4 regions of the Lysinibacillus sp. FSL W7-1291 genome follow, and region 1 is predicted to be linked to each of the others. Evidence: riboswitches for the same ligand, from Rfam matches in the RefSeq annotation. Region 1 holds a riboswitch; each other region holds the start of a gene.
The links. A riboswitch is a leader RNA that binds a small molecule or an ion and turns the genes downstream of it on or off. The one in region 1 is predicted to bind S-adenosylmethionine.

Region 1 (3,683 bases):
TCACAAATTTTTAACAGAGATGTATTTCAAGTAACTTGAAAAAATTGTGGACTGCAATTAAGCTGGCACGTAATTGAATCTTGTTTTTATAGGAGAAGTATGGCACACTGAAAGTGAATATATTACATATTTATGGAGGGGTTTTTTGCATGAGCACACCTAAAGACTTACGTTATTCTGAAGAACATGAATGGGTAAAAACAGAAGATGGAAAAGTACGTATTGGTATTACTCACTTCGCACAATCTGAATTAGGAGATATCGTTTTCGTTGAGCTTCCACAAGTTGGCGACGAAATCAAAACAGATGATCCATTCGGTAGCGTAGAATCAGTTAAAACTGTTTCTGAATTGTATGCACCAATCTCAGGTACTGTAGTTGAAGTAAATGCAGATTTAGAAGATAGCCCAGAATTCGTTAATGAATCACCATATGAAAAAGCATGGATGATCGTTGTGGAGCCTGCTGATGCATCAGAAGTTGAAAAACTAATGACAGCAGAGCAATACGAAGAAATGATCGCTGAATAAGACAAGCTATAATCGAAAAACGTCGGAAACTACCGGCGTTTTTTGTTATATAATGACTTATAAGTGGGTATGTCTAAATGGAGGTGGCGTAATGTTCGAGGGAAAATGCTTAATAGTAGAAGGACGCTCAGATAAGCTACAAATTGAGCCAATTTTAAATGAGAATGTTACAATACTATGTACGAATGGTACAATTGGTGTGCATCAATTAGAAGAGCTGCTTGATCCCTATGAGAGCTGTGAGCTATTTACTTTTTTTGATGCAGATACTTCAGGCGATAAGCTACGTGCATTAATGGACAGACATTATCCAGAGGCAGAGCATTTACGTACAATGCCAACCTATAAGGAAGTAGAGACGACACCAAGAAAAGTGTTAGCGATGATATTACTGCGTGCACATTTTTCAATCCATAATGAATATATTTTGTAAGGTTGCGTGAGGAAATGGAAGAATGGTCAAAAGAGCAGTGGGAAACGGCTAAACAGTCGGGACAGAAAGCTGCATTTTATTTATATACACCGATGTGTGGAACGTGTGCAGTGGCATCTAAAATGATGGCCATTATTGAACAATTACTGCCACAGCTACCAATAGGTAAAGCGAATATAAATTTTTTAGAGCATGTTGCTGTTGAGCATCAAATTGAAAGTGTTCCGTGTTTACTTGTTAGTGATGGCGGAAAAGTGACAGATAAGATTTATGCTTTTCAATCCGTACCATTTTTATACGAATTGTTAAAAAAATCAATTGACTGAACTTTACTAGCGTGGTAAAGTATCAAATATATTACTAAAACATTAAATATATCGAACTCTTATAAAGAGTGGCGGAGGGAAGTGCCCTATGAAGCCCGGCAACCATCACAAAGTGAAAAGGTGCCAAATCACTCAAAGATTTTTCTTTGAAAGATGAGAGAACGGTTTAACGTTATTATACGTGACCCCTTCTACTTGTCTGTGAGTGAAGGGGTTTTCTATATGAGAAAAGGAGTATTCGCTATGATCCAGCTTCAAAATATTACGAAGAAATACAAAACAGCAAATGGCGAATTAACGGCAGTCAAAGACGTCAACCTTACCATCAATAAAGGTGAAATTTTTGGCATTATCGGCTATAGTGGCGCTGGTAAGAGTACCATGATTCGTTTATTAAACGGTTTAGAGAAACCGACAACAGGAACAGTAACGGTGAACAGTCAAGAGTTTTCATCGATTAAAGGGCAAAAGCTTAGAGCAGCTAGACAAAAGGTAAGTATGATTTTCCAACATTTCAATTTACTTTGGTCTAGAACAGTTGCCGAAAATATTGCATTTCCTCTAGAAATAGCAGGTGTTTCAAAGGCTCAACGTGAAGCACGAGTAAAGGAATTAATTGCACTTGTTGGTCTAGAGGGACGTGACAAGGCGTATCCATCCCAGCTTTCTGGTGGACAAAAGCAGCGTGTAGGGATTGCCCGTGCATTAGCGAATAATCCAGAGGTTTTACTATGTGATGAGGCGACTTCCGCACTCGATCCTGAAACGACGGATGCCATTCTTGATTTACTCGTTGATATCAATGAACGTTTAGGCTTAACAATCGTTTTGATTACACATGAAATGCATGTCATCCGCAAAATTTGTCATCGTGTAGCGGTCATGGAGGCAGGCGAAATAGTGGAACGTGGTGAGGTATTGCAAGTTTTCCAAGCACCACAAGCGGCTATTACTAAAAAATTCGTATCTCAGATTACAGATACAAAGGAAACACAGGATACGGTGGCACAAATCAAAACAAATTATCCAACTGGACAACTTGTCAAACTGATTTTTGTTGGTGAAAAGACCGAGCAGCCGGTTATCTCACATCTTGTGAAACAATTTGATGTAGAAGTAAGCATTGTTCATGGTAATATTTCGCAAACGAAAAACGGTGCATACGGTACACTGATTGTGCAAATTGATGGCTCGAAAACAAATGTGGCTGAAGCCCTTCGTTATTTAAATACAGTCGAAGTACAAACGGAGGTGATCGCAAATGCTAACTAATCTTTTTCCAAACGTAGACTGGGAAAATATGTGGCAAGCTATGTATGAAACATTGTACATGACGGCAATTTCTACAGTTGTCACATTTATTCTTGGGTTAGTCATTGGGATCGTTCTATTTTTAACAAGCCCTAATCAGCTATGGGCTAATAAAATGGTTAACTTTTTAACGGGTTCAATCGTTAATATTTTCCGCTCCATCCCATTTATCGTGTTAATTATTTTATTAATTCCATTTACGAAATTCTTACTTGGTACGATTCGGGGTGCAAATGCGGCATTACCTGCTCTAATTATTGGTGCAGCCCCGTTCTACGCTCGTATGGTATTGATTGCGTTACGTGAAATAGATAAAGGTGTCATTGAAGCAGCCCGTTCAATGGGGGCAAAAACATCCACAATTATTTGGAAAGTACTGATCCCTGAATCTTTACCAGCACTAATTTCAGGGATTACTGTAACGGCTGTTGCCCTCGTTGGTTATACTGCAATGGCAGGGATTATCGGTGCAGGTGGTCTTGGTAACTTAGCTTTCCTAGACGGCTTCCAACGAAATCGCCAAGATGTGACATTAATGGCAACTATTTTGATCTTAGTAGTTGTATTTATCATTCAATGGATTGGTGATCTCATAACGGTGAAGATCGATAAACGTTAGTAAGACTAAAAGAGGTTAATCCGGTTCTAACCGCTAACATATTTGAAACAAATAAAAGGGAGTGTCATAAATGAAAAAGTTATTAGCAGGATTATTTTTATCTATACTTGTACTAGCATTAGCAGCTTGTGGTACAGATAAAAAAGAAGATGCCAATTCAGCATCTGATCAAACAGATAGTAAAGACAATGTAACATTAAAAGTAGGTGCTTCTAATACACCACACGCAGTCATCCTAGATAAAGCAAAACCAATTTTAGCTAAAGAAGGCATTGATCTTAAAGTTGAAACTTATACAGATTATGTTCTTCCAAACCAAGATCTAGATTCAAAAACACTTGATGCAAACTATTTCCAACATATTCCATACTTGGAGCTACAAATTAAAGATAATGGCTATGATTTCGTGAATGCTGGTGGCGTTCATATTGAACCAATCGGTATTTACTCAAAAAAATATAAAA
Region 2 (3,683 bases), 1.2 Mb from region 1:
TTCATTCTGTATCCGCCCCAAACACTACCAAGGCTCGTGAAAAAGAATGCTGCCATCGCAACTCCCATAATTAAATGCTTTAGTTTTAATTGATGTGATTTCATTTCTTCTCTCCTATTTACGTTAATTTTATATGTATTTTTTGAGAGATACTTTATTAATAAATGGGGTAATAGTATCATTTCCAAATTGCGTAAGAAGAATCCAATACACCACTAGGATTGTATCAATAAAAAGGGTCGTATCATATAGCTAGCTAGTAAACAAAATTCTACAATTTATTTTCTTAAATTAAATATTCTAACAACTGACAACTATTGTCTGAAATTTGATAAAAAATCTAAATTCTAAATTTTTTTACTTTTATTGTTATTCTGACATATGAAAGTTGAAATGTTTATTTTATAATGAAAAATAGCATAGGCAAGTTAAGGTCTATTCTGTTATAATACTCTTTAAAATAAAATAAACTGTATTAATACAGAATCGAACGTTACGCTTTTCACACAATGGGGATTATGAGAAAAGCGCTACGCTTCCATCAATGGGATGGTCGTGTAGCCTACACAAAAAGGGGTTGGAAGATTTGGGCATTTTACAAGGGTTAAAAATTCTCGATTTTTCTGCATTACTACCAGGGCCAATGGCGACAATGATTTTTGCTGATTTAGGAGCAGATGTCATCCATGTTGAATCTTCAAAGCGCGTTGATTTAACACGAATTATGCCTCCCTATGATGAAGATCATGAGGCTTACATTCATCAACATTTAAATCGATCTAAAAAATCAATTACATTAAATCTTAAATCACCAGAGGCTATAGACATTGTAAAATCACTGGTGCAAGAGTATGACGTTATTATCGAAGGTTTTCGGCCTGGTGTCATGCAACGCCTTGGCATTGGCTATGAAGCTCTAAAGGAAATAAATCCAAAGGTTATCTATTGTGCGATTACTGGTTACGGACAAACTGGACCTTATAGCAATCGACCTGGACACGATAATAACTATTTATCTTTAGCAGGCTTACTCGATTATTCACGCCATAAGGATAAAAAGCCTGTCTCCATGGGAGTTCAACTAGCTGATATAGCTGGAGGGACAATGCATGCCGCAATTGGGGTACTGGCTGCTGCCCTTCATCGTGAAAAAACAGGCGAAGGACAATTCATAGATATTAGTATGACAGATGCTGTCTTTTCGCTGAATGCTATGTATGGTGCTGCGTTTATTGGGGGTGGTCGTGTACCACAGCCAGAGCAAGAAATTTTAAACGGAGGCAGTTACTATGATTTTTACAAAACAAAAGATGGACGCTTCTTCTCTGTCGGTAGCTTAGAACCTCAATTTCGTAAACTGCTCTGTGAAGCACTCGACATTCCTGAGTTGATTGATAATACCTTTAATGATTCTTACTATACGCAAATACGCTTTAAAGAGGCTGTTCATGATGCCTTTCTATCAAAGACATATGAGGAATGGCTTGAGGTATTTAACGAGGATTTTGAAGGTTGTGTAGAGCCTGTACTCACTTTTCCAGAAGCATGTGAGCATCCACAGTTGAAGGCTCGCGGCATGATCGTCGATATTCCAAAAAGCGATGGCACCATGCAACAGCAAATTGCTTCTGCCTTTAAATTTGATGGCACTGAGCCTGAGTACAAGTATGTCGGTGCCAAGCTTGGAGAGCATAATGAAGAAGTATTAACTGCACTTGGCTATAATGATGAACAAATTGCTAGTTTACGAGAAAAGGGCGTTTTAGAATAACGGAAAGGTTCAATTTGGAAGTAGGCAATTTTCAAATTGAACCTTTTTATGGCTGCCTGCTCATTGACATCCTCAGTAACATAAGCATAAATTATTTCACTAGAAAAAACGCAGCTACCAATGTACTCCTGCTGTTATAACAGTAAATGGATTTATTTTTCTAATAAAACTTTTTAAAAGAAATGTTGACATATAATTCATCAAGCATTATAGTATTGTTTAAATCTTAACAGACAATTAAATACGATAATTTCTTCTTATCCAGAGAGACTGAGGGACAGGCCCAATGAAGTCTCGGCAGCGGGTTATTAACATAATACCGTGCCAATTCCTGCAAATGTACTTACATTTGAAAGATGAGAAGGAAGTAGTTTCTTCAATAGTGGGGACCTTCCTTTTTTCTTAATCGATAAGAACAAAAGGAAGGTCCTTTTTGTTCTTTATTTTTAAATAGGGAGTTGAGCAAGTAAATGATTGAATTTCAGAATGTAGCGAAAACCTTTAAATTTGGTGATCGTGAAGTGAATGCAGTGAAAGATGTATCTCTTTCAATTCAGCAGGGAGAGATTTTTGGAATTATTGGATTTAGTGGTGCAGGAAAGAGCACATTATTGCGACTTGTGAATCTATTAGAAAGTCCAACCCATGGCACTGTTCAAGTACAAGGTGTTGATATTAATTCGCTCACACCAAAAGAGGTAAGAAAGCTGAGAAGAAGAATCGGCATGATTTTTCAAAATTTCAACTTATTCTCCTCAAGAACGGTAGCTGGAAATGTAGCCTATCCACTTAAGCTGGCGGGAGTGCCTAAAAAAGAAATTAATGAAAGAGTTGCAGAACTTCTTAGTTTTGTTGGTCTTACAGAAAAAGCGAACGATTACCCTGAGCAATTATCTGGAGGCCAAAAACAGCGGGTTGGCATTGCGAGGGCGCTTGCTACCTCCCCTGATATATTAATTTGTGATGAAGCAACCTCAGCGCTCGATCCAGATACAACTGGGGAAATTCTCCGCCTTCTCAAAAAAGTAAACAAGGATTTAGGAATCACTATTTTGCTAATCACACATGAGATGAATGTCATCCAACAAATATGTGACAGAGTAGCAGTCATGGAAAATGGAGCAGTAATTGAATCTAATTCAGTTTTTGATATTTTTACAAATCCACAGCATTTAACGACTCAACGGTTTATTCAATCGGTTCAGCAAGATCGACCATCTGCATCTCTATTAGAGGAATGGAGAAAAAAAGGCGGCAAAAATTTATACCGTGTTATTTTTAAAGGTGATATTGCTAGCGATCCTATCCTTTCTCGCGTAACAAGAAAATTTGATGTGGACGTTAATATCGTCTATGGCTCTGTCCGAGAAATTCAGGAGAAGTTCTATGGGAACTTGCTCGTCTCATTTGAGGGACATAGCGATAAAATACCTAGTGTTCTTACTGAATTACAAGACATTGTAACTGTTGAGGAGGTAAAATTCAATGAAGGTTGATTGGACGACTTTTTGGCCCCGTATTTTTGAATCTACGGGTGAAACGATTTTAATGGTTATTATAACCCTTATCTTCGGTTCTATTCTTGGTATAACAATAGGTTTACTACTATATGTGACACGAAAAGGAAATATTTTAGAGAACAAATTCGTGTTTCAATTGTTAAATTTTTTAATTAATATTATTCGCCCAGTTCCATTTATTATTTTTCTAGTGGCCATTAGCCCATTAACAAGAATGGTTGTTGGAACAACGATTGGTACGTGGGCAGCAATCTTTCCGATGACGATTGCCTCATCATTTGGTATTGCGAGAGTAGTAGAGAATAACTTAGTTAGCATTGACCCTGGGGTAATTGAAGCCGCAAAGGCAATGGGAGCAAGTCCTCTACAAATTATTTTTACTGTATTAATTC
Region 3 (3,683 bases), 130 kb from region 1:
GCGGATTGCATTGTAGATTTCTGGTTCTTTCTCAGCAGAAAGGTTGATTGTTTTTGCATAGCAGCCACCCTCAATGTTGAATACACCATTATCAGACCAGCCGTGTTCATCGTCACCAATTAGCTTACGATCTGGATCAGCGGATAATGTCGTTTTACCAGTACCAGATAGACCGAAGAATAATGCCACATCGCCAGCTTCACCAACGTTTGCTGAACAGTGCATTGAAAGGATACCTTGCTGTGGTAATAAGTAGTTCATGATACCAAAAATAGATTTTTTCATTTCACCAGCATATTCAGTACCACCGATTAAGATCATTTTCTTTTCAAGTGATACAATGATGAAAGTTTCAGAAGCAGTACCATCAACTGCAGGGTCTGCTTTAAAGTTAGGAGCAGAGATGACAGTGAAGTCTGCAACATGAGAAGCTAATTCTTCTTCAGTTGGACGGATAAATAATTGATGAGCAAAAAGGTTGTGCCAAGCGTATTCATTAATTACTTGGATGCTTAATTGTGAATCTTTGTCAGCACCTGCGAAGCCTTTAAATACGAATAACTCGTCACGTTCTTTTAAATATTTTATTACTTTTACATATAAGTTATCGAACACTTCAGAAGAAATCGGTTGGTTGACTTTACCCCAGTCAATTTGATCTTTTGTGCTTTCTTCTTCTACCGTATATTTATCTTTAGGTGAACGACCAGTGTATTTGCCAGTTTCTGCACGAACTGCGCCATCTACTGTTAACATTGCTTCACCACGAGATGTAGCTTTTTCTGCTAATTGTGGTACTGAAAGTTGAACATTAATGTTACCGCCGTTTAATAATTCCTTCAGTTCGTTTGCAATTTCTACTGAATTCATCGATTAAATACCATCCTTTTTTATAGTATTCCCTTGATTTAGAGGGATTTTTTCTTAATTTCAAAAATAGTATAACACAATTGCTTAAATAATCTATACTAATTAAGAAATTATTTTAGAGTTTTTATCACTTTTCAATAAACTGACAAAAAATAATGTTTTTCGAGTAGAATCCGATCAATCCTACTGTAATTAGGCGCAAAAATTGAGCCACACATATGTTACCACAAGTAGCTAGGTATGTTGTAGGGATTAATTTGCTTCTATTTACATCATCATCCAAGTATGGAAAGTTTTTGTGTAATCAGTTCCTTCCTTTCTATACAGTAATACATAAGAAAATATTTGACAACGTTCAACCTTTTCAGTAACATGAAATTGAACGGATACTCTTATCCCGAGCTGGTGGAGGGTCAGGCCCTGTGAAACCCGGCAACCTGCATGTTTTATTTCACAACATGCGTTGGTGCCAACCTGATGCAAGGGAACATCCCTTGAACGATAAGAGTGAAAGGTTACGAAGTCATTATTCCTTTCCTCATGTGCAGTAACGTGAGTAAAGGATTTTTTTATTGCTAAAAAAGAATGTAAAGGTAAGTATATGTAGTTCTTTCCTTATTATAATGACAGATCTTTCGAAATCCTCGTGTTAAAAGCAGCAGTAACGGCTTGAGAGTTCAATCCTTAGGAGCGGACTTGACATGGGTAATGAGTACCGTATTCATACACAACTACTTTTTGTAAGAGTAATAGGAGGAAAACCAAATGACAAACCGTCGACTGTTTACATCAGAGAGTGTAACAGAAGGACATCCAGATAAGATTTGTGACCAAATCTCGGATGCCATTTTAGATGCTATTTTAGCAGAAGATCCAAATGCACGTGTAGCGTGTGAAACAACTGTCACAACAGGATTAGTATTAGTAGCAGGAGAAATAACTACTTCTACTTACGTTGATATTAAAGGTATCGTTCGTGATACTGTAGCAGAAATTGGCTATACACGTGGTAAATATGGCTTTGATGCTGAAAATCTAGCGGTGCTTGTAGCTATTGGCGAACAATCGCCTGATATTGCACAAGGTGTTGACCAAGCTTTAGAGGCTCGTGAAGGCTCTATGACAGATGCTGATATTGAAGCAATTGGTGCTGGTGACCAAGGTCTAATGTTTGGTTATGCATGTAATGAAACACCTGAACTAATGCCATTGCCAATCAGCTTAGCACATAAATTAGCACGCCGATTAACAGAAGTTCGTAAATCAGGTGAATTAGCGTATTTACGTCCTGATGGAAAAACACAAGTAACGATTGAATATGATGACAATAATGTACCTGTGCGAGTGGATACAATTGTTATTTCAACACAACATGATGAAGAAGCAACACTTGAACAAATTCAAGCTGATCTGAAAGAATTTGTTATTGCACCCGTTGTGCCAAGTGAATTATTAGATGCAAACACGAAATACTTTATTAACCCGACTGGCCGTTTTGTTATCGGTGGACCTAAAGGGGACGCTGGTTTAACAGGACGTAAAATCATTGTTGATACATACGGTGGTTATGCACGTCACGGTGGTGGCGCATTCTCTGGTAAGGATGCAACAAAGGTAGACCGTTCAGCGGCTTATGCGGCACGTTATGTAGCAAAAAACATTGTAGCAGCTGGCTTGGCAGAACGTGCTGAGGTACAACTTGCCTATGCGATTGGTGTGGCTCAACCAGTTTCCATTGCGGTTGACACATTTGGTACAGGTAAAGTGAAAGAAAGCGCAATCGTAGAGTGGGTACGTGAGCTATTTGATTTACGTCCAGCAGGTATTATTAAAATGCTAGATTTACGTCGTCCGATTTATAAACAAACGGCAGCTTATGGTCATTTTGGTCGTACAGATTTAAATGTACCATGGGAACAAATCGATAAAGCAGATGCTCTACGAGAAAAGGCACATCTATAAACTATTGAGCTAAAGTAATGAAGACATTAGAAAATTATTCTGATGTATTAAAAAGGAAAGGGGCAATATTGTCCCCTTTGTTTTACAAAAAATCCCTCGCTACGATCCGTGAACATTTTGGTTACACGGAAATGCGAGGTATTTTTTTCGTTAATATTGAATTTTTGTGTATATTGTTTACTTCTGAAGGGATTTATAATATTGTCCTTTTTCTGCATATTCGCGCACGATACGTTCCATATCCTCTTTATCTTCTGCATTTAATTCACGGACTACTTTTGCCGGACGACCTAATGCTAAACTATTCGGAGGAATGACTTTACCAGGAGGTACTAGGCTTCCTGCCCCAATAAATGCACCCTCTCCAATCTCTGCCCCGTCTAATATAATGGAGCCCATACCAATTAAAGCATTTTTGCGAATTGTACAGCTATGTAAAGTGACTTGGTGTCCAACTGTTACCTCATCTTCAATAATTAGCGGAAATTTTGGGCTTTGATGTAAGCAACAAAGATCTTGGATACTGACACGTTTCCCAATAATGGTTGGGGAAACATCACCACGAATGACCGTATTAAACCAAATGGTTGTTTCAGCACCAATTGTTACGTCGCCCGTAACAGTTGCGTAATCAGCAATGAAGACAGATGGATCGATCTTTGGCATTTTATCTTTAAATGGATAAATCATGAAAATCGCCTCAATTCTTTCTATAATGTAGTATTATCGTATCAAATACGCAACTTTATGGAAATATAAAATTAAAATGAGCTATTTATTTCGATATAATCAATGTGTAATTATTTTTTAGGAGGACTATGTGAATGTGGAAATGGGAAGCTGAAGGACAA
Region 4 (3,683 bases), 1.4 Mb from region 1:
ATTACTCTTCTTTGTACGAGTTTCGCTATTTTAGTATGTGTTGGAACACATACAAATTCAAATAATTCTAAATTTATCTTAAAGAAAATTGTAACGCAAATACATACTTAGCACAAGAAAAATCTTTCTAGGAAGGACATTTGTTTTCTCTAGATGTGCAAAAGAAATCGGTTTCATTCCCTTTATTATACGTTTTTTTAGTTGATCTATAAGATTTGAACAAAAATTGACTATTTCCATTTAAATATATGAATGTCTTTCTTCTATTATATATGTATGCTTGGACACCCATCATCTTGTTACTATTTTAATGACCTCTAAAGAAAAAACTCATTCCCTGTAGCAGCAGAGAATGAGCTTTAATATATGGGGGATTTCAACTTGCTTTTGAAAGCAATTGATAACGATAATGTGTTAAAGCTTGTTGAACAAGACTAATTTCTTCTTCTGTAAAATTTGGTATTGCATACGTACGTTTCACTAATTGAAATGTACCGTATTTTAAGTAAAGCTCTGTTGCAGGAAGTGCAATATGGCTCACACCGTAATGTTCATATGCCTCAAAAACTTCCTTTACAGTATAGCCCTCCTCTTCAGCCACAACATACTCTTGAAATGCTGTATGACCAAAGACTTGCTTCCATTTTTTATCGACTGATGTAAGTAAGTGTTGAATGGATTGATTGTTGACAAAGACATGACCTTCATTCAGCTCATAAATTAGATAGGATGCAATGTTTTGTGCACTATAGATATTACCCATTTTAAACACTCCTTTATCATCAGTTTTTTTGGAAGAGCAGTCACTGGCTATGCGACCACTCTTCTTCTATATATTCAAAAGTGGGGGGAGCACTTTTGAAAACATTTACCTTATAACAAGAATTTTCGTATTCTTAACTTATTCCCTAGTATATAACACGGAATTAATTAAGTCAATAATACACATAAAAATACTTGGTATTATTTTTAAAAAAGTTCTGATAATTGATGGATTTTATACTTGGTTGATGTAGCAACGTTTGACGCAATGCCAAATGAGGCAATTCGAATGAGAAAATACGTAAACTCTACAACATCCTCCCTTGCGTTCTAAAACTTAAGCTTCTACAGTTTGTTCAGTTGTTGTGGCAAGCGTAATGGCTTGTTCTAAATCAGCAATAATATCCTCTACTGCCTCTAAACCGATGGATAAGCGAATGAGCGACTCGGTTACGCCAGCTTGAATTAATTCATCTGTTGATAATTGCTGATGTGTAGTAGATGCTGGGTGAATAATGAGCGATTTGGCATCCCCTACATTTGCTACATGTGAAAACAGCTTCACGCTATCAATTAGCTTTCGACCAGCCTCACGTCCACCTTTAATGCCAAATGTAAGCACAGAACCGAAGCCATTTTTCAAGTATTTTTTCGCCAAATCATGTGTCGCAAAATCTTCTAGGCCATTATAGTTTACATACTCCACAGATGGGTGGTTTCGTAAATATTCAGCAACTGCCAACGCATTTTCATTGTGTTTAGGGATACGCAAATGAAGCGTTTCTAAACCTTGTAGTAAATTAAACGCTGCGTCAGCACTTAATGTTGGACCGAAGTCACGTAACAACTGTACGCGTAGCTTCGTAGCAAAAGCAGCAGAAGCTGTATCAATTCCGTAACGTAATCCATGGTAAGAAGCATCTGGTTCCGTAAATCCAGGGAATCGTCCACTAGTCCAATCAAACTTACCAGCGTCTACAACAACCCCACCTAAAGTTGTACCATGACCACCTATCCATTTAGTTGCGGAGTGAACAACAATATCTGCACCGTATTCAATTGGTGTGGAACCATAAGGAGAAGCAAATGTACTATCGATAATTAATGGTAAACTGTTATCATGTGCAATCTTAGCTACTGCTTCAATATCTAAAACTTTTAAACTTGGATTACCATAAATTTCAGCGAAGACAGCTTTCGTTTTATCGGTAATCGCAGCCTTAAAATTCTCTGGGTTTGTTTCATCTACAAAAATTGTTTTAATGCCATACTTCGGTAATGTGTTAGCCAATAAATTATACGTACCACCATATAAAGAACTACCTGCTACTATTTCATCGCCTGCTCCAGCTAGATTTAAAATGGAAAATGCGATAGCTGCTGCACCAGATGAAAGTGCTACTGCTGCTGTTCCACCTTCCAATAAGGCCACACGCTTTTCAAAAACATCCACTGTCGGATTTGTAATCCGTGTGTAAATGTTCCCCGCTTCCTCTAAGGCAAAAAGACGTTGCGCATGAGCAGTGTCCTTAAATACGAAAGCAGTTGAGCGATAGACAGGAACTGTTCTAGAGCCCGTCACTGGGTCTGGCTCTTGACCACCATGTAACAGCAATGTTTCTGGTTTAAAATTTGTCATTGTGTACCTCCAATTATTTTTTTACGATGGTACCGGAGATGAGGAGGATTTATGTGTAGAAAACAAAACCCTCTCCTGTTAAGAAGAGGGTTGCGGTTGCAAGTTTTCCTCCCCTTATCTGCCAGATCCAAGTAAGAATCTGTAGGAATTAGCACCTTAGTAAGTTCATCACTTACTGGTTGCTGGGCATCATAGGGCCTATCCCTCCGCCGCTCTTGATAAGAGTATGAGATTCAATTTCCATCGTTGTAACACAGTATAAACATAGAGTTTTTTTCTGTCAATATGTAAATTTTATTTTTTCCGAAACTTCTGTCAGCTCTTATACGTAATATGAACGCATACACTAATTTAGAAAAAAATTTGAAAGGAGTATTTTTATGGTAAAAGCCGTGATCATTTTTCTCTTAGTTGGATATTTAATTGGCTGTATTCACGGCTCTAAAGTGGCACAATTTTTATCGGGGGTTGATTTAAAAAAAGCTGGCCATGGCAATGCAGGTGCCTCTAATGCTACACTTTCCCTCGGCTGGAAATATGGCGTTTTAGTAGCCCTAATCGATATTGGCAAAGGCGTTGTAGCTATTATCGGTGCACACTTTTATTTAGCAGATGCTCCGCATTTAACCGAAGGAGAAATATGGCTCCTGACCTACATTATTGCTGCAGGGGTTATTTTGGGTCATAATTTCCCATTTTATATGGGCTTCAATGGTGGGAAAGGAACTGCCTCTATTATTGGAATTCTACTTGCTGTAGATTGGAAGATTGGTTTATTTGCACTTATTTTATTTGTCATTTTATCCTTTGCAACTAACTATTTAATTGTCGGTGTTCTAGAGTTTTATCTCGTCTTTTGTACGGCAACATATTTATGGATTCCTGGAATTGGCCCAACTATAATTGCTGTCCTTCTTTTTGGCATAGCTATTATCCTGCACATCGAAAATATCCAACGATTAGCGAAGGGTACAGAGCCTAAAGTAACGTCTGCATTTAAGAAAAAGAAATAATATTACAATGGATATTTTTGTATTTTTTATGACCGTATATTTTCTCTTTATCTACTTATATCGCTGTAAAAAGCAGCTATTCTGCATACTTATTTTTTTACAATAAAATAGACAAGTTCTTATCTTAATAAAACATTTTACTAACCGATGTTATGGATAATAATCGTCATATTTATCGTAGAAAGGATGAGAAAATATGTCTTCACCCAATCAAACAGCTACGAAACGGAATTTAAAGCCACTATGGATTGGCTTGGCCTTTGCTTTAC

Region 2: another riboswitch for S-adenosylmethionine. It lies ahead of NST76_RS01020 (methionine ABC transporter ATP-binding protein); the one in region 1 lies ahead of NST76_RS17415 (methionine ABC transporter ATP-binding protein).
Region 3: another riboswitch for S-adenosylmethionine. It lies ahead of metK (methionine adenosyltransferase); the one in region 1 lies ahead of NST76_RS17415 (methionine ABC transporter ATP-binding protein).
Region 4: another riboswitch for S-adenosylmethionine. It lies ahead of NST76_RS01905 (O-acetylhomoserine aminocarboxypropyltransferase/cysteine synthase family protein); the one in region 1 lies ahead of NST76_RS17415 (methionine ABC transporter ATP-binding protein).

The regions. Positions count from the first base shown of each region.
Region 1 is NZ_CP151994.1:3,583,613-3,587,295, reverse strand. Features, by position in the region: gene gcvH (glycine cleavage system protein GcvH) at 150-530, shown strand; gene NST76_RS17425 (TOPRIM domain-containing protein) at 622-963, shown strand; gene NST76_RS17420 (thioredoxin family protein) at 978-1,289, shown strand; SAM riboswitch class I at 1,346-1,449, shown strand; gene NST76_RS17415 (methionine ABC transporter ATP-binding protein) at 1,533-2,561, shown strand; gene NST76_RS17410 (methionine ABC transporter permease) at 2,551-3,219, shown strand; gene NST76_RS17405 (MetQ/NlpA family ABC transporter substrate-binding protein) at 3,290-3,683, shown strand, end outside.
Region 2 is NZ_CP151994.1:204,420-208,102, reverse strand. Features, by position in the region: gene NST76_RS01030 (sensor domain-containing diguanylate cyclase) at 1-104, opposite strand, end outside; gene NST76_RS01025 (CaiB/BaiF CoA-transferase family protein) at 587-1,771, shown strand; SAM riboswitch class I at 2,026-2,134, shown strand; gene NST76_RS01020 (methionine ABC transporter ATP-binding protein) at 2,242-3,267, shown strand; gene NST76_RS01015 (methionine ABC transporter permease) at 3,257-3,683, shown strand, end outside.
Region 3 is NZ_CP151994.1:3,449,569-3,453,251, reverse strand. Features, by position in the region: gene pckA (phosphoenolpyruvate carboxykinase (ATP)) at 1-870, opposite strand, end outside; SAM riboswitch class I at 1,260-1,378, shown strand; gene metK (methionine adenosyltransferase) at 1,636-2,832, shown strand; gene NST76_RS16575 (gamma carbonic anhydrase family protein) at 3,010-3,522, opposite strand; gene NST76_RS16570 (alpha/beta hydrolase) at 3,657-3,683, shown strand, end outside.
Region 4 is NZ_CP151994.1:391,488-395,170, reverse strand. Features, by position in the region: gene NST76_RS01910 (hypothetical protein) at 377-763, opposite strand; gene NST76_RS01905 (O-acetylhomoserine aminocarboxypropyltransferase/cysteine synthase family protein) at 1,100-2,401, opposite strand; SAM riboswitch class I at 2,513-2,626, opposite strand; gene NST76_RS01900 (glycerol-3-phosphate acyltransferase) at 2,782-3,414, shown strand; gene NST76_RS01895 (DASS family sodium-coupled anion symporter) at 3,611-3,683, shown strand, end outside.